4 regions of the Streptomyces sp. NPDC040405 genome follow, and region 2 is predicted to be linked to each of the others. Evidence: riboswitches for the same ligand, from Rfam matches in the RefSeq annotation. Region 2 holds a riboswitch; each other region holds the start of a gene.
The links. Region 2 has a riboswitch for cobalamin ahead of cobN (cobaltochelatase subunit CobN). Riboswitches for the same ligand answer to the same signal wherever they lie in the genome.

Region 1: linked by a shared signal. The riboswitch ahead of nicT (Nickel transporter NicT) and the one ahead of cobN (cobaltochelatase subunit CobN) in region 2 are both predicted to bind cobalamin.
Region 3: linked by a shared signal. The riboswitch ahead of ACZ59A_RS00335 (cobalamin biosynthesis protein) and the one ahead of cobN (cobaltochelatase subunit CobN) in region 2 are both predicted to bind cobalamin.
Region 4: linked by a shared signal. The riboswitch ahead of ACZ59A_RS11635 (ribonucleoside-diphosphate reductase subunit alpha) and the one ahead of cobN (cobaltochelatase subunit CobN) in region 2 are both predicted to bind cobalamin.

Annotation. Positions count from the first base shown of each region.
Region 1 covers NZ_JBVIVI010000003.1:446,550-451,904, forward strand. The annotation lists gene ACZ59A_RS15645 (LysR family transcriptional regulator) at 1-657, opposite strand, end outside; gene ACZ59A_RS15650 (EamA family transporter) at 726-1,646, shown strand; cobalamin riboswitch at 1,709-1,909, shown strand; gene nicT (Nickel transporter NicT) at 1,938-3,038, shown strand; gene ACZ59A_RS15660 (aconitate hydratase) at 3,173-5,149, shown strand; gene ACZ59A_RS15665 (GAF and ANTAR domain-containing protein) at 5,341-5,355, opposite strand, start outside.
Region 2 covers NZ_JBVIVI010000006.1:98,223-103,577, forward strand. The annotation lists gene ACZ59A_RS24805 (precorrin-2 C(20)-methyltransferase) at 1-716, opposite strand, end outside; gene ACZ59A_RS24810 (precorrin-8X methylmutase) at 713-1,363, opposite strand; gene cobG (precorrin-3B synthase) at 1,372-2,763, opposite strand; cobalamin riboswitch at 2,824-2,972, shown strand; gene cobN (cobaltochelatase subunit CobN) at 3,007-5,355, shown strand, end outside.
Region 3 covers NZ_JBVIVI010000001.1:64,669-70,023, reverse strand. The annotation lists gene ACZ59A_RS00345 (putative cobaltochelatase) at 1-922, opposite strand, end outside; gene ACZ59A_RS00340 (cobyric acid synthase) at 978-2,507, opposite strand; gene ACZ59A_RS00335 (cobalamin biosynthesis protein) at 2,504-3,505, opposite strand; cobalamin riboswitch at 3,647-3,787, opposite strand; gene ACZ59A_RS00330 (hypothetical protein) at 3,967-4,197, opposite strand; gene ACZ59A_RS00325 (inorganic phosphate transporter) at 4,213-5,355, opposite strand, start outside.
Region 4 covers NZ_JBVIVI010000002.1:946,441-951,795, forward strand. The annotation lists gene ACZ59A_RS11635 (ribonucleoside-diphosphate reductase subunit alpha) at 1-2,228, opposite strand, end outside; cobalamin riboswitch at 2,356-2,484, opposite strand; gene ACZ59A_RS11640 (FGGY family carbohydrate kinase) at 2,593-4,062, opposite strand; gene ACZ59A_RS11645 (histidine phosphatase family protein) at 4,174-4,806, shown strand; gene ACZ59A_RS11650 (DeoR/GlpR family DNA-binding transcription regulator) at 4,803-5,355, shown strand, end outside.

The DNA of each region.
Region 1 (5,355 bases), on a different contig from region 2:
GAGCCAGTCGTCGACGTCCTGCGTCTCCTCGACGGCCGGGCGGGAGCCGGGCGGCCACAGCTCGGGGGTGGTGGTGCCGGTCCGCCGGTCGACCAGCAGCGTGCGGTCGCCGATGTCGGCGAGCCGGATGGAGCGGCGCCGGGCCAGCGGATCGTCCGCCGCCATCGCGCACAGCCGCCGCTCCAGCCCCACGATGGCGGAGTCGAAGCGCCGGTCCTCCAGCGGTCTGCGCAGTACCGCCAGGTCACAGGCCCCTTCCGCGAGACCGGCCGTGGTGGCGTTGACCCGGACGAGGTGCAGATCGGTCTCCGGATGCGCGGCGGCCCAGCGGCGCTGGAAGGCCGGGGTGTGGCTGCCCAGCGCCGACCACGCGTAGCCGATCCGCAGCCGGGTGTGGCCCGACGTGGCCTCCCGCACCAGATCGTCCACCTCCCCGAGCACCCGCCGGGCCTGCGCCACCACGCGCAGTCCGCTGCCGGTCGGGGTCACCGTCCGCGACGTACGCCGCAACAGCCGCACCCCGAGGGTGCGTTCGAGCGAGGCCAGCGTGCGGGACACGGCCGCCTGGGAGACCCCGAGCGCGATGGCGGCATCGGTGAACGTGCCCTCGTCCACGATCGCGACGAGACAGCGCAACTGACGCAGCTCCACATCCATAACCCAAGCGTATAGGTGCGACGGCAAACGCATTTTGCGCAATGGTCGCCCGGCCCCACGATCGGGGCATGGACGCAGCCCCCGCCCCCGCTTCCGCCCCCGAGCACCTGACCGCTACGTCACCCACGAGTCCGGACCTCCCGGAACCGAACCCGGCCGGGCGGCCCATGGCCGGTGTGCTCACCATGGCGGGCAGCGGCCTGTCCAACCAGACCGGGGCCGCGATCGGATCCCTCGCCTTCCCCGTGCTCGGGGCCTCCGGCGTCGTCGCGGTACGCCAGTACGTCGCCGCCCTCGTCCTGCTGGCCGTCGGCCGCCCCCGCCTGCGGTCCTTCACCAAGCAGCAGTGGGTGCCGGTGCTGCTGCTGGCCCTGGTCTTCGGCGCCATGAACCTCTCCCTGTACAGCGCCATCGACCGCATCGGCCTCGGGCTGGCGGTGACGCTGGAATTCCTCGGCCCGCTGACCATCGCCCTGTCCGCCTCCCACCGCCGCACGGACGCGTGCTGCGCGCTGGTCGCCCTGGCGGGCGTCATCACCCTGATGCGCCCCCAGCCCTCCACCGACTACCTGGGCCTGGGCCTCGGGCTGCTGGCCGCCGCCTGCTGGGCGTCGTACATCCTGCTCAACCGCACCGTCGGCCGCCGCGTCCCCGGGGCGCAGGGGTCTGCGGCGGCCGCCGCGGTCTCCGCCGTGCTGTTCCTGCCCGTCGGCATCGTCATCGCAGTCCAGCACCCGCCGACCCCGGGAGCGGCCGGTTACGCCATCGTCGCCGGTGTCCTCTCCTCCGCCGTGCCCTACCTCGCCGACCTGTTCACCCTGCGCCGCGTACCCGCCCAGACCTTCGGGCTGTTCATGAGCGTCAACCCGGTCCTCGCCGCCGTCGTCGGATGGATCCTCCTCGGCCAGAGCCTGGGGTGGGCCGAGTGGGCGTCCATCGGCGCCATCGTCGTGGCCAACGCGCTCAGCATCCTCACCTCACGCGCGTGACCGGCGTGCCTCGCGTGACCGCGGCTGAAAGTGCCTCACTTGCCGGTTTTGCGGGGTGGCGCCTATGGTTGCGGCGCCGTGGTGTTCGGGAAGCCGGTGCGAAACCGGAGCGGCCCTCGCCACTGTGATCGGGGAGTTCCCGTCCCGTTCCGCGGCCGCACGACCGGGCCGCGGAGCCACTGGCCGCCACCGCGCGGCCGGGAAGGCAGGGGCGGTCGCGTCGACCCGTCAGCCAGGAGACCGGCCGCGGCATCTCACGAAGTGATCCACGAGGTGCTGGAGCGTGACCGCATGACCCTGCCCACCGCATTCCACTGGCGGCGCGAGGACACCGTCCGGACCGCCGGGCTCCTGGCGGTGATCGTCGCCCTGCACGCCGTCGCCTTCGGCCTGCTCTTCCTGGTCGTCGAGCCCCAGCACTACGAGGTCGGCGCCAAGACGTTCGGCGTCGGCCTCGGGATCACCGCGTACACCCTGGGCATGCGGCACGCCTTCGACGCCGACCACATCGCCGCCATCGACAACACCACCCGCAAGCTGATGGCCGACGGCAAGCGGCCGGTGTCGGTGGGTTTCTGGTTCGCGCTCGGCCACTCCAGCGTCGTGGTGGCCCTGGCCGCCCTGGTCGCCGGAGGAACCCAGCTGGCGGGCACCCTGATCAACGAGAACTCCGGCACCCACCAGGTCCTCGGCGTCGTCGGCACCACCGTGTCCGGGACCTTCCTCTACCTCATCGCCGCGCTCAACCTGGTCGCCCTGCTCGGCATCCTGCGGGTCTTCCGGGCGATGCGCGCCGGGCGGTTCGACGAGTCGGAACTGGAGGCGCACCTCGACTCGCGCGGCTTCATGAACCGCGTCCTGGGCCGCTTCACGAACTCCATCACCCGGCCCGGCCAGATGTTCCCGCTCGGCTTCCTCTTCGGGCTCGGCTTCGACACCGCCACCGAGGTCACGCTGATGGTGATGGCCGGAAGCGGCGCCGCAGCGGGACTGCCCTGGTACGCCGTCCTGTGCCTGCCGCTGCTCTTCGCCGCCGGGATGAGCCTGTTCGACACCCTCGACGGCACCTTCATGAACTTCGCCTACCAGTGGGCGTTCTCCAACCCGGTCCGCAAGGTGTTCTACAACCTGGCCATCACCGGTCTGTCGATCGCGGTGGCCTTCCTCATCGGCACCATCGAGCTGGTCGGCGTCCTGCACGACAAGCTCGCCCTGCGCGACTCCGTCACCGGCTGGATCTCCGCCCTGAACCTGGACAACGTCGGATTCATCATCGTCGGCCTGTTCGTCGTGGTGTGGGCCGCGGCGCTGGCCTACTGGCGGATCGCCAAGGTCGAACAGCGCTGGCGCGTCCGCACCGCCCCGGCCGCCGCGGACGCGGACGGCGGCTGACACCGGCCGCCGGGCCCGGGCGCCCGTCCGGGTGACTGTGCCCGGGCGCGCCCGGGATGGCCGCCGCGGAACGGGAACCGCCATGGTGGCGCCCGGACCGTCCGGCCGCGCCGCACCGGGAAGGCGGTACCGCTATGGGTCTGCCCCATGGCCGCGCACACGGCACCGTGACGCAACGGCTGATCGCCGACCACCTCGTGTCCGGCCGCATGGAGCCGGGGGAGGAGATCGCGCTGCGCGTGGACCAGACGCTCACCCAGGACGCCACCGGCACCCTGGTGATGCAGGAACTGGAGGCGCTGGCGCTGGACCGGGTCGCCACGCAGGTCAGCGTCCAGTACGTGGACCACAACATCCTCCAGGCCGATGAGCGCAACGCCGAGGACCATCTCTTTCTGCGCTCGGCCGCCCGCCGCTTCGGCCTGTGGTTCTCCAAGCCCGGCAACGGTGTCTCCCATCCGACGCACATGCAGCACTTCGGCGCCCCCGGCAGAACGCTCGCCGGATCCGACTCCCACACCTGCGCGGGCGGCTCCCTGGGCATGCTGGCGATCGGCACCGGCGGACTGGAGGTGGCCCTCGCCATGGCCGGACGGCCGCTCCACCTCACCATGCCGAAGATCTGGGGCATCCGGCTGACCGGGGAACTGCCCCCGTGGGTCAGCGCCAAGGACGTGATCCTGGAGATGCTGCGCCGCCACGGGGTGCAGGGCGGCGTCCAGCGCGTACTGGAGTACCACGGGCCCGGCCTGGCCTCCCTCACCGCCATGGACCGGCACGTCATCGCGAACATGGGGGCGGAACTCGGCGCCACCACCACCGTCTTCCCCTCCGACGGCGCGGTGCGCGACTTCCTGACGGGGGTGGGGCGGGGCGAGGACTACGTGGAGATCGTCGCGGACGAGGACGCCGCTTACGACCTCGACGAGGAGATCGACCTGTCGTCCCTGGAGCCGCTGATCGCACGGCCCACCTCCCCGGGGAACGTCGTGCCCGTCCGGGAGGCCGCCGGTGAGCCCATCGGGCAGGCGGTCCTCGGCTCCTCCGCCAACCCCGGGTTCCGCGACTTCGCCGTACCTGCGGCCATGGTGGCGGGGCGGCAGACGGCGCCCGAGGTGAGCTTCGACATCAACCCGACCTCCCGCGAGATCCTCCAGGACCTGACGCGGTCCGGTGCCACGTTCGACCTGATCGCCGCCGGTGGCCGCATCCATCAGTCGGGCTGTCTGGGCTGCATCGGCATGGGCCAGGCCCCCGCGGCGGGGCGCAATTCGCTGCGTACGTTCCCGCGCAACTTCCCCGGCCGCTCCGGCACCGAGGACGACGCGGTGTGGCTGTGTTCGCCGGAGACCGCCACGGCCTCCGCGCTGACCGGCGTCATCACCGATCCGCGCGACTGGGCCGACCGGCTGTCGGCGGTCCCGCCCGCACCGCACACCCCCGAACCGCCGTCGGTCAACGACGCCATGCTGGAGCCCCCGCTGCCACCGGAGGAGGCACACCGCGTCCAGCTGCGGCGCGGCCCCAACATCTCCGCGCTGCCCCAGTTCGATCCGCTGCCGGACACCCTCGAAGGCCCGGTCCTCCTCAAGGCCGGTGACGACGTCTCGACCGACGAGATCTCCCCGGCCGGGGCGAAGGCCCTGCCCTACCGGTCCAACATCCCCAAGCTGGCCGAGTTCACCCTGACCCGGCTGGACCCCGACTACCCACGGCGCGCCGCGTCGGTCCGGGACGACGGCGGACACTTCATCGTCGCCGGGGAGAACTACGGCCAGGGCTCCTCCCGCGAACACGCCGCCATCACCCCGCGCTACCTGGGGCTACGGGCGGTCATCGCCAGGTCGTACGCCCGCATCCACTGGCAGAACCTCGCCAACTTCGGCGTCCTCGCCCTCGAATTCGACGATCCCGGCGACTACGCGCGCATCGGGACCGACGACCGGCTGCGGCTGTCCGGTCTGCACGAGGCCCTCGCCCGGACGGACGCCCCGGCGCTCCGGGTGCGCAACGTCACCCGGGACGAGGAGTATCCGCTGCGCCACCGGCTCTCCCCGCGGCAGTGCGAGGCGATTCTCGCGGGCGGCATCATCCCGGCCCTGGCCCGCTGACCTGCCCTTGCGCGCTGCCCGGCCCTCGCCCGCTGATCGGTCGTCATCGGGCCCGGTACGTATGCATACGGGTCCGGGCGGCGGGTACTCGCGGCCCACGCTGTCGGCGAGTCCCCCGGGGGAACACGATGGCCAGGCTCTTCCGGTCCAGAATGCGGGCCGGTGGAGCCGCCTCGGCGGCGGCTCGGCTCTCAGTCGATGCCGCC
Region 2 (5,355 bases):
TACGGCACCGACGACGGGTCGACCTCGCCCAGCGGCCCGGAGCGCTCCGCGCTCATCGTGGCGCGCTCCACGTACCGCGCGTCGGCGAGCCGCCCCGAACGCTCCAGGGCGCGCCGTACGGTCGGGAAGGTGCGGCCGAGCTTCATGACCGCCGCCGCGTCGGTCGTCGCGAGGCGCGCCGTCAGCTCCTCCTCGGGCAGCGTGCCCGGGAGGACCGTCAGCACCTCCTCGCCCTCCACCAGCGGCGCGCCGAGCCGGGCGGCCGCCGCGCTCACCGAGGTGACGCCGGGGATTACCTCGGTGGGGTAGCGGTCGGCGAGCCGCTTGTGCATGTGCATGTACGAGCCGTAGAAGAGCGGATCGCCCTCGGCCAGCACCGCGACCGTGCGCCCCGCGTCCAGATGCGCGGCGAGCCGTGCCGCCGCCTCCGTGTAGAACTCCTCCATCGCGCCCCGGTAGCCGCCCGGATGGTCGGTGCCCTCCGTGGTGACCGGGTAGACCAGCCGCTCCTCGATGTGGTCGGGCCGCAGATGCCGCTCGGCGATGGAACGGGCGATGCTGCGGCCGTGCCGGGCGCTGTGGTACGCGACCACATCGGCCCCGGCGATGACCTCCACCGCCCGTACCGTCATCAGGGACGGGTCACCGGGGCCGAGGCCCACGCCGTACAGCCGGGCCTTCGTCGCGGGCGTCGCCCCTCGCTGCTGCTCGCTCACTCTTCCTCGCTCGCTATCGCGTTGATCGCGGCCGCCGCGATGGCGCTGCCGCCGCGTCGGCCGCGCACCACCAGATGGTGGGGCGCCGCCGGATGTCCGGCCAGCGCCTCCTTGGACTCGGCGGCGCCGATGAACCCGACCGGTACGCCGATGACGGCGGCCGGGCGCGGCGCGTCCTCTCCGCCCTCTTCGAGCATCTCCAGCAGCCGGAACAGCGCGGTGGGCGCGTTGCCAACCGCCACGACCGCGCCGTCCAGCCGGTCCCGCCACAGCTCCAGCGCGGCGGCGCTGCGCGTCGTCCCCATGCGCCGCGCCAACTCCGGTACGGCGGGGTCGGACAGCGTGCACACCACGTCGTTGTCCGCGGGCAGCCGCTTGCGGGTGACGCCGCTGGCGACCATCTGGGCGTCGCAGAGCACGGGCGCCCCGGCGCGCAGCGCCCGACGGGCCCGCGCGACCACCTCGGGCGTGTACGCGAGGTCCTTGACCAGGTCGACCATGCCGCACGCGTGGATCATCCGCACCACGACCTGGCTGACGTCGGCGGGGAGTCCGCCCAGGTCCGCCTCGGCGCGGATGGTGGCAAAGGAGGCGCGGTAGATGGCCGCCCCGTCCTTCTCGTAGTCGAACACTGTGTCCTCGATCATGTCGTTGATCATGCCGTTTCGCGGGCCGCCGCCACGGCGTCGGCCAATTGCTCCGCTGCCACGTCCGTCACGCCGCCGCCGGTCACGCCGTCCGGCTCCCGCGCGTCGCGTACGGTGAGCCGGTAGTCCGTACCGGAGGTGGCCAGCGCGTCCACCCAGCGGCCGCCGGGGTGGCCGCAGCGCCGCTCGCAGCCGGAGAAGTACACCGGCGGCGCGTCGGGGGAACGGGGAGCGTCCGTTGCCGCGCCCGCCACCGCGTGCGCCGCGTGGGCGCGCACATCGGCCAGGGACTTGGCGCAGCCCGGCCGTCCCGTGCACGCGCCGATCCCGGCCCACGGGGAGTCCGGATCGGTCACCAGCCCTGCGTCCGCCACCTCCCGCGACGCCTCCCGCGCGCCGTCCGCGGTGAACCCCGGGAGCACCACGCCGCGCCAGGGTGTCACACGCAACTCAGCCGACCCGCCCCGGGAGGCGAGCCCGGCGAGCAGCCGCCACTGCGCCGCGCCGACCCGGCCCAGGGGGACGAGGACGGACACGGCGTGGCGCCCGTCCGGCCCGGACACGATGCCCGGTGCGGGCGGCGCGCCGCCCGGGCTCTCATGTCCGATACGTACGGCTTCGACACCCTCGTCCGCGAGTCGCGCCGCCAAGCCGTCGGCGGTCACGGCGTGTTGCGCGGGCAATTCGCGCACCCGCCACGCCCGCGTACCGCTCGCCCGGGCCCTGGCCAGGAACTCCACGGCGGCCAGCGCGGCGGCGCGCGACGCGTCCCGCGCCCGCACCTCCAGCCCGTGCCCGGACCCGGGCTCCGGTCCCGACGGGTCGGATCCCACCCGCAGCACGGCTCCGCCGTCCCGCGTTGCGATCAATGTCACATCCGCGCCCAACGCGGCCACATCGCCCCGGCCGTCGTCCATCGCGAACAGGAAACGGCCTGACAAGCCGGACAACTCATCCCATGTCCCGGCGCACAGCGCGGCGTCCAACTCCCGTGCCCACGCCGTGACATCGCCGCGTCCGGCGCCGTCGAGGCCGCTCAGCGGGGACGCCACGATGTTGCGCACCCGGTCGTGGAGGTCGGAGGGGAGCAGTCCGGCGGCCCGCAGCCGGGCCGCCAGCTCGCCGCCGCACGCCGCGTCCAGGCCGCGGATCTGGAGATTGCCCCGCGAGGTGAGGTCCAGCCGGCCGTCTCCCAGCTCCTCGCTCGCCCGCGCCAGCGCCTGCGCCTGACCGGCCGTCAGCGTGCCGCCCGGTATCCGGACCCGCGCCAGGGAGCCGTCGTCCGCGGGGTGCAGCCGCAGCGCGCCGGGGCAGGCGTCATCGCGTCCGCGAGCCCGCCGCGAGGGCGCTTCGGGGGGCGCTTCATTCGCAGGTGGGACGATTGCCGGAGGGATGGACATGGCGGCGAGCATACCGACGTCCGGTCGGCCCTCACCGTCCCATGCCAGGTCAGCAACGCCTACTATGCTCAGGCGGCGGGCCGTCTGGCCCGCTGGACGCTTAAGACGGCGTCAAGGGGAGGAAACCGGTGCGAATCCGGTGCGGTCCCGCCACTGTGAGCACGGCAGCCCGCCGTGCGAGCCAGGAACTCCTGCCGTCTTCCAACCCGCCCGGGGCGCGGACCCCGAGGAAGGCGCCGAGCCATGATCCTGCTGCTGTCGACCTCCGACACCGACCTGCTCAGTGCGCGCGCGGCCACAGGCCCGGTGCCGTACCGCCTCGCCAACCCGGCGCGGCTCCCGCTCGACGATCTGCCCGGCCTCCTCGACGGTGTCGAACTCGTCGTCGTGCGGCTGCTCGGTGGCATCCGCGCCTGGGAGGAGGGCCTCGAAACCCTGCTCGCGGGCGACCTGCCCGTCGTCGTGCTCACCGGTGAACAGGCCCCTGACGCCCAGCTCATGGAGGCGTCCACGGTCCCCGTGGGGATCGCGGCCGAGGCGCACGCCTACCTCGCGCACGGCGGCCCCGCCAACCTGGACCAGCTGGCCCGGTTCCTCTCCGACACCGTGCTGCTCACCGGCCATGGCTTCGAACCGCCCGCCCCCGCCCCCACCTGGGGGCCGCTGGAGCGCACCGCGCGCGAGGACGTCACCGGCCCGGTGATCGCCGTGCTCTACTACCGGGCCCACCACATGAGCGGCAACACCGCCTTCGTGGAGGCGCTGTGCCAGGCCGTCGAGGACGCCGGGGGACGCCCGCTGCCGCTGTTCGTCGCCTCCCTCCGGGCCCCCGAGCCCGAGCTGGTCGAGGCCCTCGGCGCGGCGGACGCCGTCGTCACCACCGTGCTCGCCGCGGGCGGCACCCGCCCCGCCGAGGCGTCGGCGGGCGGCGACGACGAGTCGTGGGACGCGGGCGCGCTCGCCTCGCTCGACGTCCCCGTGCTCCAGGCGCTGTGCCTGACCTCGTCGCGCGGCGCGTGGCAGGAGAACGACGAGGGTCTGTCGCCGCTGGACGCCGCGACCCAGGTCGCCGTCCCGGAGTTCGACGGACGGCTGATCACCGTGCCGTTCTCCTTCAAGGAGGTCGACGAGGACGGCCTGCCGGTCTACGCCGCCGACCCCGAGCGCGCCGCGCGTGTCGCCGGAATCGCGGTACGACACGCCCGGCTCCGGCACATACCGGCGGCCGACAAGCGCCTCGCGCTCGTCCTGTCCGCGTACCCCACCAAGCACTCCCGGATCGGCAACGCGGTCGGCCTCGACACCCCCGCCAGCGCCGTCGCCCTGCTGCGCCGACTGCGCGCCGAAGGGTACGACTTCGGCCCCGAGGAGGGCGCCGAGGCGGTCCCGGGCCTGGCCTCCGGCGTCGGCGACGAACTGATCTACGCCCTCATCGAGGCGGGCGGCCACGACCAGGACTGGCTCACCGAGGAGCAGCTGGCCAAGAACCCGGTCCGCGTCCCCGCCGCCGACTACCGCCGCTGGTACGCCACTCTGCCGCGGGAGCTGCGCGAGTCGGTCGAGGAGCACTGGGGCCCGCCGCCCGGCGAGATGTTCGTGGACACCAGCCGCGACCCCGAGGGCGAGATCGTCCTCGCCGCGCTGCGCCACGGCAACCTGCTGGTCGTCATCCAGCCGCCGCGCGGCTTCGGCGAGAACCCCATCGCCATCTACCACGACCCCGATCTGCCGCCCTCGCACCACTACCTGGCCGCCTACCGCTGGATGGCGAGCCCCCAGGCCGACGGCGGCTTCGGCGCCGACGCCATGGTGCACCTGGGCAAGCACGGCAACCTGGAGTGGCTGCCGGGCAAGAACGCGGGCCTGTCCGCCGCCTGCGGCCCCGACGCCGCGCTCGGCGACCTGCCGCTGATCTACCCCTTCCTGGTCAACGACCCCGGCGAGGGCACCCAGGCCAAGCGCCGCGTCCACGCCACCCTGGTCGACCACCTCGTACCGCCGATGGCGCGCGCCGACTCCTACGGCGACATCGCCCGGCTGGAACAGCTGCTGGACGAGTACGCCGCCATCTCCGCGATGGACCCGGCCAAGCTCCCCGCCATCCGCGCCCAGATCTGGACCCTGATCCAGGCCGCCCGGCTCGACCACGACCTCGGCCTGGAGGAGCGGCCCGACGACGAGGGCTTCGACGACTTCCTGCTGCACGTCGACGGCTGGCTGTGCGAGGTCAAGGACGCCCAGATCCGTGACGGTCTGCATGTCCTCGGCGGCGCGCCCACCGGCCCCGAGCGGGTCAACCTCGTGCTGGCCATCCTGCGCGCCCGCCAGATCTGGGGCGGTACGTCGGCGCTCCCCGGGCTGCGCGAGGCGCTGGGCCTGGACGAGTCGGCCGCCACCCGCACCACCGCGGACGAGGCCGAGGAGCGCGCCCGCGCCCTCGTACAGGCGATGGAGGACGCGGACTGGGCGCCGGAGGCCGCCGAGAAGGCCGCCCTGGACCTGCCCGAGGCCCAGCGGACTGCCGTCACCGCGATTCTCGACTTCGCCGCCCGCGAGGTGGTGCCGCGCCTCGCCGCCACGACCGACGAGATC
Region 3 (5,355 bases), on a different contig from region 2:
GGAGCGCCGCCTGCCGCACGTCCTCGGTCCGCACATCCGTCCGGCCCGCCCAGGCGGCCAGCGCCGTCGCCGTACGCGCGGTCACGATGTCCGCGCGCATCCCGTCCACCTCGAACGCCGCGCACACCGCCGCGATCTGCCGCAGCGCGCGGTCGCCGAGACGGACGGCGGGCAGCAGCGCGCGCGCCGCGGCTATGCGGTCCCGCAGCTCGCCCTCCTCGCGCGCCCAGCGCGCGGCGAACCCGGCCGGGTCCTCGTCGTACGCCAGCCTGCGGCGCACCACCTCGACCCGCTCCTCGGTGTCCCGCGACGCGGTGACCTCGACGGTGAGCCCGAAGCGGTCCAGCAGCTGCGGCCGCAGCTCGCCCTCCTCCGGGTTCATGGTGCCCACCAGCAGGAAGCGCGCGGCGTGCCGTACGGAGACGCCCTCGCGCTCCACGTAGGAGGCGCCCATGGCGGCCGCGTCGAGCAGCAGGTCGATCAGGTGGTCGTGCAGCAGGTTGACCTCGTCGACGTACAGCACCCCGCGGTGCGCGTCCGCGAGCAGCCCCGGCTCGAACGCCTTGACCCCGTCCGACAGCGCCCGCTCGATGTCGAGCGACCCGACGAGGCGGTCCTCGGAAGCGCCGACCGGCAGCTCCACCATCCGCGCGGGGCGCGCGTCCCCGGGGGCGGTCTCGTGCGGTCCGTCCGGGCAGTCCGGGTCGGGCGCGGCCGGATCGCACGAGAAGCGGCACCCGGGAACGACGCCGACCGGCGGCAGCAGTGTGGACAGCGCCCGCACGGCCGTCGACTTGGCCGTGCCCTTCTCGCCGCGCACCAGCACGCCGCCCACGGCGGGTGAGACGGCGTTGAGGAGCAGGGCGAGCCGCATGTCGTCCATTCCGACGACCGCGGTGAACGGGTAGGCAGTGGTGGTCATGCTTCGGTACCTCCTACGGTGCGTACGCGGTCGCGTTCCGGTCGTTCCGGTGTGCTCAAGCCGCTCCTCCCGGCGCCCCGGGCGGCACGAAGGGCAGCCCGTCCGGTACGCCGCCCTCGATGAGCCTCAGCAGCGCGTCCGTGTCCGCGTGCTCTTCGATCAGATCGCCCAGCCGGTCCAGCTGCTCCTCGCGCAGCTCCCCGAAGCGGGTGTCCGGCGCGGGCACGAACGCCCGGCCCGCCGCCTGCGCCACCCGCCGCAGGAAGGCGCGGCGGAAGCCGTCGCTCTCCAGCGAGCCGTGCCAGTGCGTGCCCCACACCGGGCCCACCCGGCAGCCGTCCAGGAAGGGTTCGTCGCCCCCGTCGAGCAGTTCGGCCACCCCGTGGTGGATCTCGTAGCCCTCCACCCGCTCGCCCAGCGCCTCGCCCACCGGCCGGGCCAGGGTCTTGCCCGTGGCGAAGCGGACCCGTACGGGCAGCAGCCCGAGGCCCGCGACCGTCCCGGCCTTCGACTCGACCTCGTCCTCGATGCGCTCGCCGAGCGCCTGGAAGCCGCCGCAGATGCCGAGCACCGGCCGCCCCTCCGCGGCCCGCCGCGCGATCGCGTCGGCGAGACCGCGCGCCCGCAGCCACTCCAGCGCCTTCACGGTGCCCCGGGTGCCCGGCAGCACCACCAGATCGGCGTCGGCCAGCTCCTCCGGGCGGTCCACGAAGCGCACGACCACGCCCGGCTCGGCGGCCAGCGCGTCCACGTCGGTGAAGTTGGACATCAGCGGTACGGCCGCCACCGCGACCCGCAGGACGTCCGCGCCGTGCGGCGGTGCGACGACGCTCTCGCGCACCGCGCCGCGCAGCGAGACGCGCAGCCCGTCCTCCTCGTCGATGCCGAGGCCGTGCGCGTACGGCAGCACCCCGACGGTCGGGCGGCCGGTGAGGTCGCGCAGCATGTCCAGACCGGGTTCCAGCAGGCTCACGTCGCCGCGGAACTTGTTCACCACAAAGGCGGCGATATGCCGCTGGTCCTCGCGGGACAGCAGCGCGGTCGTGCCGAAGAAGGACGCGAAGACGCCGCCGCGGTCGATGTCCCCGACCACGACGACCGGCAGCCCCGATGAGCGGGCAAGGCCCAGGTTGACGATGTCGGTGCGGCGCAGATTGATCTCGGCCGGGCTGCCCGCGCCCTCGCAGATCACCGCGTCGTGTGTGCGCCGCAGTTCGCTCAGGCACTCGGTGACGGTCTCCAGCAGCCCTTCGCGCCGCTGGGAGTGGTAGCCACGGGCGCTCATCTCGCCCACCGGCTTGCCCAGCAGCACCACCTGGCTGCTGCGGTCGCTGCCCGGCTTCAGCAGGACCGGGTTCATCAGCGCGCTCGGCTCGACGCGCGCGGCGGCGGCCTGACTGGCCTGGGCCCGGCCGATCTCGGCGCCGTCCCGGGTGACGAAGGAGTTGAGCGACATGTTCTGTGCCTTGAACGGGGCGACCCGGAGCCCTTTGCGCGCCAGCCAGCGGCAGATGCCCGCCGTGACGACGCTCTTCCCGGCGTCCGAGGTCGTTCCCGCGATGAGCAGTCCGCCCCCCGAGGTCATCGGGTCACCTCTTTCTGGTCGGCCGTCCGGTCAGTGGTCCGGCCGGTCGCGGAACGGCCGGTCGCGGAACGCGCCACAACAGTGGTGAGCAGGGCCAGCGCCGACACCCGCCGCGAGAGGCGGATCGCCCTCGGTATGTCGGCCACCGCCACGGGACGGCCGCCCGGATTCAGTACCGGCCGGTGCTCGACCCGGCCCGCGTACGCCAGCGTGCCGCCCAGCCGTACGCCCAGGGCGCCCGCGAACGCCGCCTCCACCGGGCCCGCGTTGGGGCTCGGGTGGCGTCCGCCGTCGCGCTGCCAGGCGCGCCACGCGCCGCGCGGGTCGGGCCCGGCGAGGGCGGCCAGGGCCGCGGTGAGACGGGCGCCGGGCCAGCCCGCGACATCGTCCAGCCGGGCCGCGGCCCAGCCGAACCGGCGGTAGCGGGCCGACTTGTGGCCCACCATGGCGTCCAGGGTGTTGACGGCACGGAAGCCCACGAGCCCCGGCACCCCGGCCGCGGCCCCCCACACCAGCGCGCCCACCACCGCGTCCGAGGTGTTCTCGGCCACCGACTCGACGACGGCCCGCGCGATCTGCTGTGCGTCCAGCGCCTGCGGATCGCGTCCGCACAGATGCGGCAGCCGCTCCCGCGCGGCGTCGACGTCCCCGGCGGCCAGCGCGTCACCGATGGCCTGGGCCTCCCGTACCAGCGAGGTGCCGCCCAGCACGGCCCAGGTGGCGGCGGCGGTCAGCGCGGCATCGGCCGTACGGCGGGGCCTCGCGAGGGTGCGTACGGTACGCGCCAGCAGCGCGGCACCGGCGGCCGCGCCGCCCGCGCACAGCGCGGTGTGCAGTGACCCGGAACCGCGGTGGTCGCGCCACAGCCGCCGCTCGGCGGCCGCGGCGGCGCGCCCGAACGCGGCCACCGGATGGCCGCGGCGCGGATCGCCCGTGACGAGATCGCCGAGGAAGCCGAGAGCGGCGCCGCACGCGTACGAGGCGTGTTCGGCACGCATCCTTCAGACCGCCGTCATGCCTCTGCGGCGGGGACCGCCGCCGGGCACACGGACAGGTGGAGCTGACGGCGTGGCAGTGCCGGGCATGGCGGTATGTCCTCACTCAGGGTCCGCGCCCTGGCTCGACGTGACCGGCGGTGAGAGTCTCCTGGCTCCCGGATCCGCGGCTCTCCCGGTCTTCCAGCCGTCCTTGCGTACGGACGGCCGTGACCCCTTGCGGTGAGGGGAGAGCGCTCCCCGGTGACAGTGGCGGGACCGCGCCGGATTCTCACCGGCTTCCTCTCCTGCCGCCGTTTGGCTCGGGAAGTCCACCATGGGGTGCGAATGGCCGTCAACTCGCATTTGACCTGCGATGCCAGAGTGTGCGGAGACCCACAGGCCCCCACCGGCCCCCACCGGGGAACGACCGCGGGGCGGTGGGCGCCGATCGGCACCCACCGCCCCGCGGTCGTCGTGTGGCCTCAGGCCACGATCAGATAGATGCCGTACGCCACCACCGCGGCGCACAGCGCGAAACAGGCGTACGCGCCGGTGCGCGCGACCGGGGACGCGCCGCCCGCGGTGGCCTGCGGCTGTGGCTGGGCCGTACGGGAGGTGCCGAGGATGCCCAGGGTGAAGACCCCGACGACGCCGACCGTCACCGCGAGGCTGACGCCGAAGACCTGGCCGAGGGCCGCCCAGTCGATGTGCATTGCGTGTGCTCCCTGTCAGCTGGTGGAACCGGTTCCCGCGGTGGCGGGAGTCGGGGCGGATTCGGACGAGGTGTCCGTGGCGTCAGCGGACGAGGCGTCCGTGCCATCAGCGGACGAGGAGGCGGACGCGGCGGGCGCGGCCTTTCCGGCGGGCGGCGGGGCCACCGACCGCAGCGCGGCGATGACGACACCGGGCGACGCGTTGGGCTCCACGCTCGGCGCGTTGACGTTGCTGGCGTCCACCGGCTTGCGGCGCGAGAGCACCCAGATGACACCGCAGCCCAGCACCGCGAGGACGGCGACCGCGGCGATGCCCCCGTTGCCCTGACCGGCCAGCAGCGCCGCGGCGGCGGCCACCAGACCGGCGGCCGGGAGGGTCAGCGCCCAGGCGACGACCATGCGGCCCGCGGTCGCCCAGCGCACCACCCCGCCCTTGCGGCCGATGCCCGCGCCCATGACGGCGCCCGAGCAGACCTGCGTGGTGGACAGCGCGAAGCCGATGTGGGAGGAGGCCAGGATGACGGTCGCGGCGCCGGTCTGGGCGGCGAAGCCCTGCGGCGGCTGGATGTCGGTGATGCCCTTGCCCATGGTGCGGATGATGCGCCAGCCGCCCAGGTAGGTGCCGAGCGCGATCGCGAGACCGGCGGAGACGATGACCCACATGGGCGGGTCGGAGTCGGGCGCGATGACGCCGCCGGTGACCAGCGCGAGGGTGATGACGCCCATCGTCTTCTGCGCGTCGTTGGTGCCGTGGGCCAGGGAGACCAGGGCGGCCGAGGCGATCTGCCCGGCGCGGTAGCCCTTCGCGGTGTCCTCCGCGGCCCGGTCGTTGGCCAGTCGGTAGGTGAGCCGGGTGGCGGCCACCGTGGCGATGCCCGCCACGACCGGCGCGGCCACGGCCGGGATGAGGACCTTCATGACGATCGCCTCGCTGTTGACCCCGTCCATGCCGACGGAGACCACAGTGGCGCCGATGAGGCCGCCGAAGAGGGCGTGCGAGGAGCTGGACGGGAGACCGGCCAGCCAGGTCACCAGATTCCAGAGGATCGCACCGACCAGCCCCGCGAAGATCACTTCGGGCTTGATGCCGGAGCCTTCGTCGATGATTCCGCCGGAGATGGTCTTGGCGACCTCCACGGAGAGGAAGGCGCCGACGAG
Region 4 (5,355 bases), on a different contig from region 2:
CGCTTCCAGGCGTACGCGTACATCGAGCTGAGCTTGCCGATGGTCGGCGCCGCCATGAAGAGGTTCAGCGACTGGCTCTGGTCGAGGTACGGGGTACGGGCCGCCGCCATGTCGATCAGGGCGCGCTGCGGGACCTCCCACGCGGTCCGGTACAGGTCGCGTACGTCCTGCGGGACCCAGGAGAGGTCCTGGACCGAGCCGTTGGCCTCGCGCAGCGCGTCCCGGGTCTGGGTGTCCCATACGCCGAGCTTCTTGAGGTCGTTCACCAGGTAGGAGTTGACCTGGAGGAACTCACCGCTGAGCGTTTCGCGCTTGAAGAGGTTGGAGACCTGCGGCTCGATGCACTCGTACACGCCCGCGATGGAGGCGATGGTGGCGGTCGGCGCGATCGCCAGGAGCAGCGAGTTCCGCATGCCGGTCGTCGCCATCCGCTGCCGCAGCGCCTCCCAGCGCTCGGGCCAGGTGGCCCGCGCGCCGGTGTAGTGGTCCGGGTGGAGCACGCCGCGCGCGGTGCGGGTCTCGGCCCAGGCCGGGTGCGGGCCGTGGCGCTCGGCGAGGTCGCAGGACGCCTCGTACGCGGCGAGCATGATGCGCTCGGAGATCCGGGTGGAGAGCGCCGTCGCCTCGGGCGAGTCGAACGGCAGCCGCAGCCGGAAGAAGACGTCCTGGAGGCCCATCAGGCCCAGCCCCACCGGACGCCAGCGGGAGTTGGAGGCGCCCGCCTCCTCGGTGGGGTAGAAGTTGATGTCCACCACGCGGTCGAGGAAGGTCACGGCGGTGCGGACGGTGCGGTCCAGCCGCTCCCAGTCCATCTCGCCGCCCTCACCGAGGTGGGCCGCGAGGTTGACCGAGCCGAGGTTGCAGACGGCCGTCTCGCCGTCGTCGGTGACCTCCAGGATCTCGGTGCACAGGTTGGAGGAGTGGACGACCCGGCCCGGCTCGGCGGTCTGGTTGGCGGTGCGGTTGGCGGCGTCCTTGAACGTCATCCAGCCGTTGCCGGTCTGCGCGAGGGTGCGCATCATCCGGGCGTACAGCTGGCGCGCCGGGACCTGCTTGAGCGCCCGCCCCTCGGCCTCGGCCTTCCGGTACGCGGCCTCGAACTCCTCGCCCCACAGGTCGACCAGCTCGGGCGCGTCCGCGGGCGAGAACAGCGACCAGTCGGCGTCCGCCTCGACCCGGCGCATGAACTCGTCCGGGATCCAGTGCGCGATGTTGAGGTTGTGGGTGCGGCGGGCCTCTTCGCCCGTGTTGTCCCGCAGCTCCAGGAACTCCTCGACGTCCGCGTGCCAGGTCTCCAGGTAGACGCAGGCCGCGCCCTTGCGCCGGCCGCCCTGGTTGACGGCGGCCACCGAGGCGTCGAGCGTGCGCAGGAACGGCACGATGCCGTTGGAGTGCCCGTTGGTGCCGCGGATCAGCGAACCGCGGGCGCGGATGCGGGAGTACGACAGACCGATGCCGCCCGCGTGCTTCGACAGCCGCGCCACCTGGTGGTAGCGGTTGTAGATCGAGTCCAGCTCGTCCAGCGGCGAGTCCAGCAGATAGCAGGAGGACATCTGCGGGTGCCGGGTGCCGGAGTTGAACAGCGTGGGGGAGCTGGGCAGGTACGACAGCGTGCTGGTCATCCGGTACAGCTCGGCGACGTCCGCCAGCGCCCGTGTCGACAGGTCCTCGGCGAGCCCGCAGGCCACGCGCAGCAGGAAGTGCTGCGGGGTCTCGATCACCTGACGGGTAATCGGGTGGCGCAGCAGGTAGCGGCTGTGCAGGGTGCGCAGCCCGAAGTAGCCGAAGCGGTCGTCCGCCCCGTCGGCCAGCGCCTGGTCGACCAGCGCGTCCAGCCGGGCGGCGTGGGTGGTCGCGAACTCGGCCGTGGAGTCGGCGATCAGGCCCTCGCGGTGGCCCACGGCGACGGAGGCGGAGAACGAGTCCGCGCCCTGCCCGGCCGCCTCGTCGGCGATCGCGCGGGTCAGCAGCCGCGCGGCGAGCTTGGAGTACTCCGGCTCCTCGCCGATGAGTCCGGCCGCCGCCTCGGTCGCCAGGGAGCGCAACTCCGCCTCGTCCGAGCCGGGATGGCGGCCGCGCAGGGCGGCGGCCGCGACCTTGCCGGGGTCGGTGGCGGGCAGGTCGGCGGTGAGCGCGGTCAGGGTCCGCAGCAGGGCGGTCCCGGGCGCGTCGGCCACTGCCGGAGTATCGGCTGCCTCTGAAACCGGGTCGGCGGGCGCGATGGTCACTGAAGTGTTCTCCCTCGCTCGGCTGGGGGCCTTCGAGGGCGGTGCGCGATGGCCGCTCACGGGCATGCCGATTTCGTTTCACGGCACACCGCGCAGCGTCCATCGACCCACCCCGCGAGGCCCGGACGTATGCAGACGGCCGTCGGCAGGTCATCGGACTCACGGGTACGCGAAAGCGCACACGTACACCGTTGCGGGACAGTTCCGGATTCGCACCGGATTCCCCTGCGGCGACAGCGAGGACGAGCATACATCTTGTGTCGTGCTGCGCACGCGCCCCCAGATGTTGTGTCGTCAGCTGGGGGGATTCGTATATATGTACGAGTTGCGCCGGGTCTTGGCCGCGCCGGAATCCCAGGAAAAACTAGCTTCCCGGACCGCTCGCCCGCCATTCGCCCAGGGCACGGGCGAGGCGGTCGCGGTAGTCGGCGTAGCCGTCCTCGTAGGCGCCGCGAAGATCGTCCCGCGGCTCGACGGTACGGGACGCGGCGCGCCAGCGGGACGCGTCCACGGGGTCGCCGAGCGACCGCCAGGCGACCGCGGCGGCGCCCCGCGCGCCGACCTCCGGCTCGTCCGGTACGGCCACCGGGCGGCCCAGGACGTTCGCGAAAATCTCCGTCCACGCGGCCGAGCGCACGCCCCCGCCGCACAGCGCGAGCCGCCCCGAGAGCCCGGCCGCCTCCAGGCAGTGGCGGGCCGCGTAGGCGATGGCCTCGCACACGGCCCGTACGGTGTCGGCGCGGGTGGAGGCGAGGGTGAGGCCGTCCAACCGCCCCTGGGCGGCGGGCTCCACGAAGGGGGCGCGCTCCCCGGCGCCGGACAGGAAGGGCAGCGCGGTCACGCCGTTCGCGCGCGGCGGGCTCCGGTCGAGCAGGGTGTCGAGGTCGGCGGTGGTCGTCCCTGTGAGATCGAGCACCCACTCCAGCGCGGCGGTGCCGACCATCGCGGGCATCGCGCGCAGCCAGCGGTCCGGGTCGGGGGTGCACAGCCACATTCCGGCCGGATCGGCCGAAGGGTCCACCGCCGCGCGGTCGGTGAGCACCTGGCAGGCCAGCGTGGTGCCGACGATGAGCAGCCCGTCGCCCACGTCCCGCACCCCGCTGCCGATGGCGCACGCCGGAAGGTCGTACGGACCGGAGACGACGGGCAGTCCGGGCGGCAGCCCGGTCAGCCGGGCCCCCTCGTCGTCCAGTGCGAGTACGGAGCCGGGCGCGGCGGGGCGCGGCAGCAGCCGGGCGTGGTCGGCCAGTCCGCACAGCTCCAGCGCGGCGGGCACATAGGTGCGGGTGGTGACATCGAGGAACGGCAGGGAGGCGTCGGAGGCGTCCACGGTGAGGACACCGGTCAGCCGCTGGGCCACCGCGTCCACGCAGTAACCCGCGACCGCAGCCCGCTCCAGCGCCTCCGGCTCGTGCTCGGCCAGCCAGCGCAGCAGCGGGGCATGGCAGCCCGGGAACAGCCCGGAGCCGGTGCGGGCGTAGAGGGCGGCGAGCGTGCCGTCGGCGCGCCAGCGGGCGATGGTCCCGCCGCCCCGGCCGTCCAGCCAGGAGATCGGCGGACGCACCGCCCGGCCCGCCTCGTCCCGCAGCCACAGCCCGTCGCCCTGGCCGGTGAGCGCGAGCGCGACGGGCGGGCCGGGGAGCGCCGCGGCCACCTCGCGCACCACCTCGGCGACCGTGCGCAGCACGTCCTCCAGGTCCTGTTCGACCCGGCCGCCGGGGAGGCGGTCCAGCGTGCTGGGGCGGGCCGCGGAGGCGAGTGCGACCCCGTCGCGGCCGAAGGCCACGGCCTTGGTGACGGAGGTGCCGACATCCACTCCGATGATCACGCGCATTCCCTGCCGCCCTCCGCAATCCCGGTGCTGTCCGGTGCTCCATCACATGAGCGATGCTAGATTTAACATCCGATACGTGATGAGGCAATGGCTGACGCAGGGGAGCCCCGGATGACCGCCCGACTGCTGCTCGTTCGCCACGGAGAGACCGTGTGGCACGCGGAGAACCGGTACGCCGGAATCTCGGACATCGCGCTGACCGAGCGCGGCCACCGGCAGGCGCGGGCCCTCGCCCACTGGGTGCGGGGCCGCGGGATCGACGCGGTGGCCTGTTCCCCGCTCGGCCGGGCGCGGCAGACCGCCGAACCGGCCGCCACCGCGCTGTCCCTGGTCCCCGAAGTCGTCGGGGATCTGCGGGAGATGGACTTCGGCCGGTGCGAGGGCCGCACCCTCGCCGAGCTGGAGGCGGAGGACCCGGCGGCCGTCCGGGCGTTCCGCGACGACCCCGAGGCCGGTGCCTTCCCCGGCGCGGAGCGCCCCGGCGAGGCCGCGGCCCGGGCCGTCGCCGCCCTGCGCGGGCTGGCCGCCGCGCATCCGGACCGCACGGTGCTCGTCGTGGCGCACAACAGCCTGCTGCGGGCCGCCCTGTGCACCCTGCTCGGCATCCCCGTCGGCCGCTACCGCGCGGTCTTCCCCCGGCTGGACAACGCGGCGGTGACCGAGATCGGGATCGACGGCGACCGCACGGCGCTGCGCTCCCTGAACGTGCCCACCGACGGCGCCACGACAGGATCCCGCCCATGACCGCGGTCCGCTCCCAGGACACCCGCCGACAGACCATCACCGCCTACGTCCTCGCGCACTCCACCGCCACCGCGGCGGAGCTGGCCGACCTCACCGGCGTCAGCCTGATGACCGTGCACCGGGACCTGGACGAGCTGGCCCGGCTCGGCGTGCTGCGCAAGTTCCGGGGCGGGGTCTCGGCCCTGCCCTCGTCGGTCTTCGAGTCCAGCCTCGCCTACCGGATGGGCGCCCACCGGGCCGAGAAGGAGGCGGTGGCGGCCACCGCCGCGGAGCTGGTCGAGCCCGGGATGTCGGTGATGCTGGACGACTCCACGACCGTCCTCGCCCTCGCCCGGCTGCTGGTGGAGTCCGCCCCGCTGACGGTGGTGACCAACGCCCGCCGGGTGATCGAGGTCTTCGCCGGGGTGCCCCGGATCCGGCTCATCGGGCTCGGCGGGGAGTACTCGCACACCCATGACTCCTTCCTCGGCGTGCCGTGCGCGGAGGCGATCGGGGCGCTCTCGGTGGACCTGGCGCTGGTCAGCACCTCGGCCATGGACGCGGCGACCA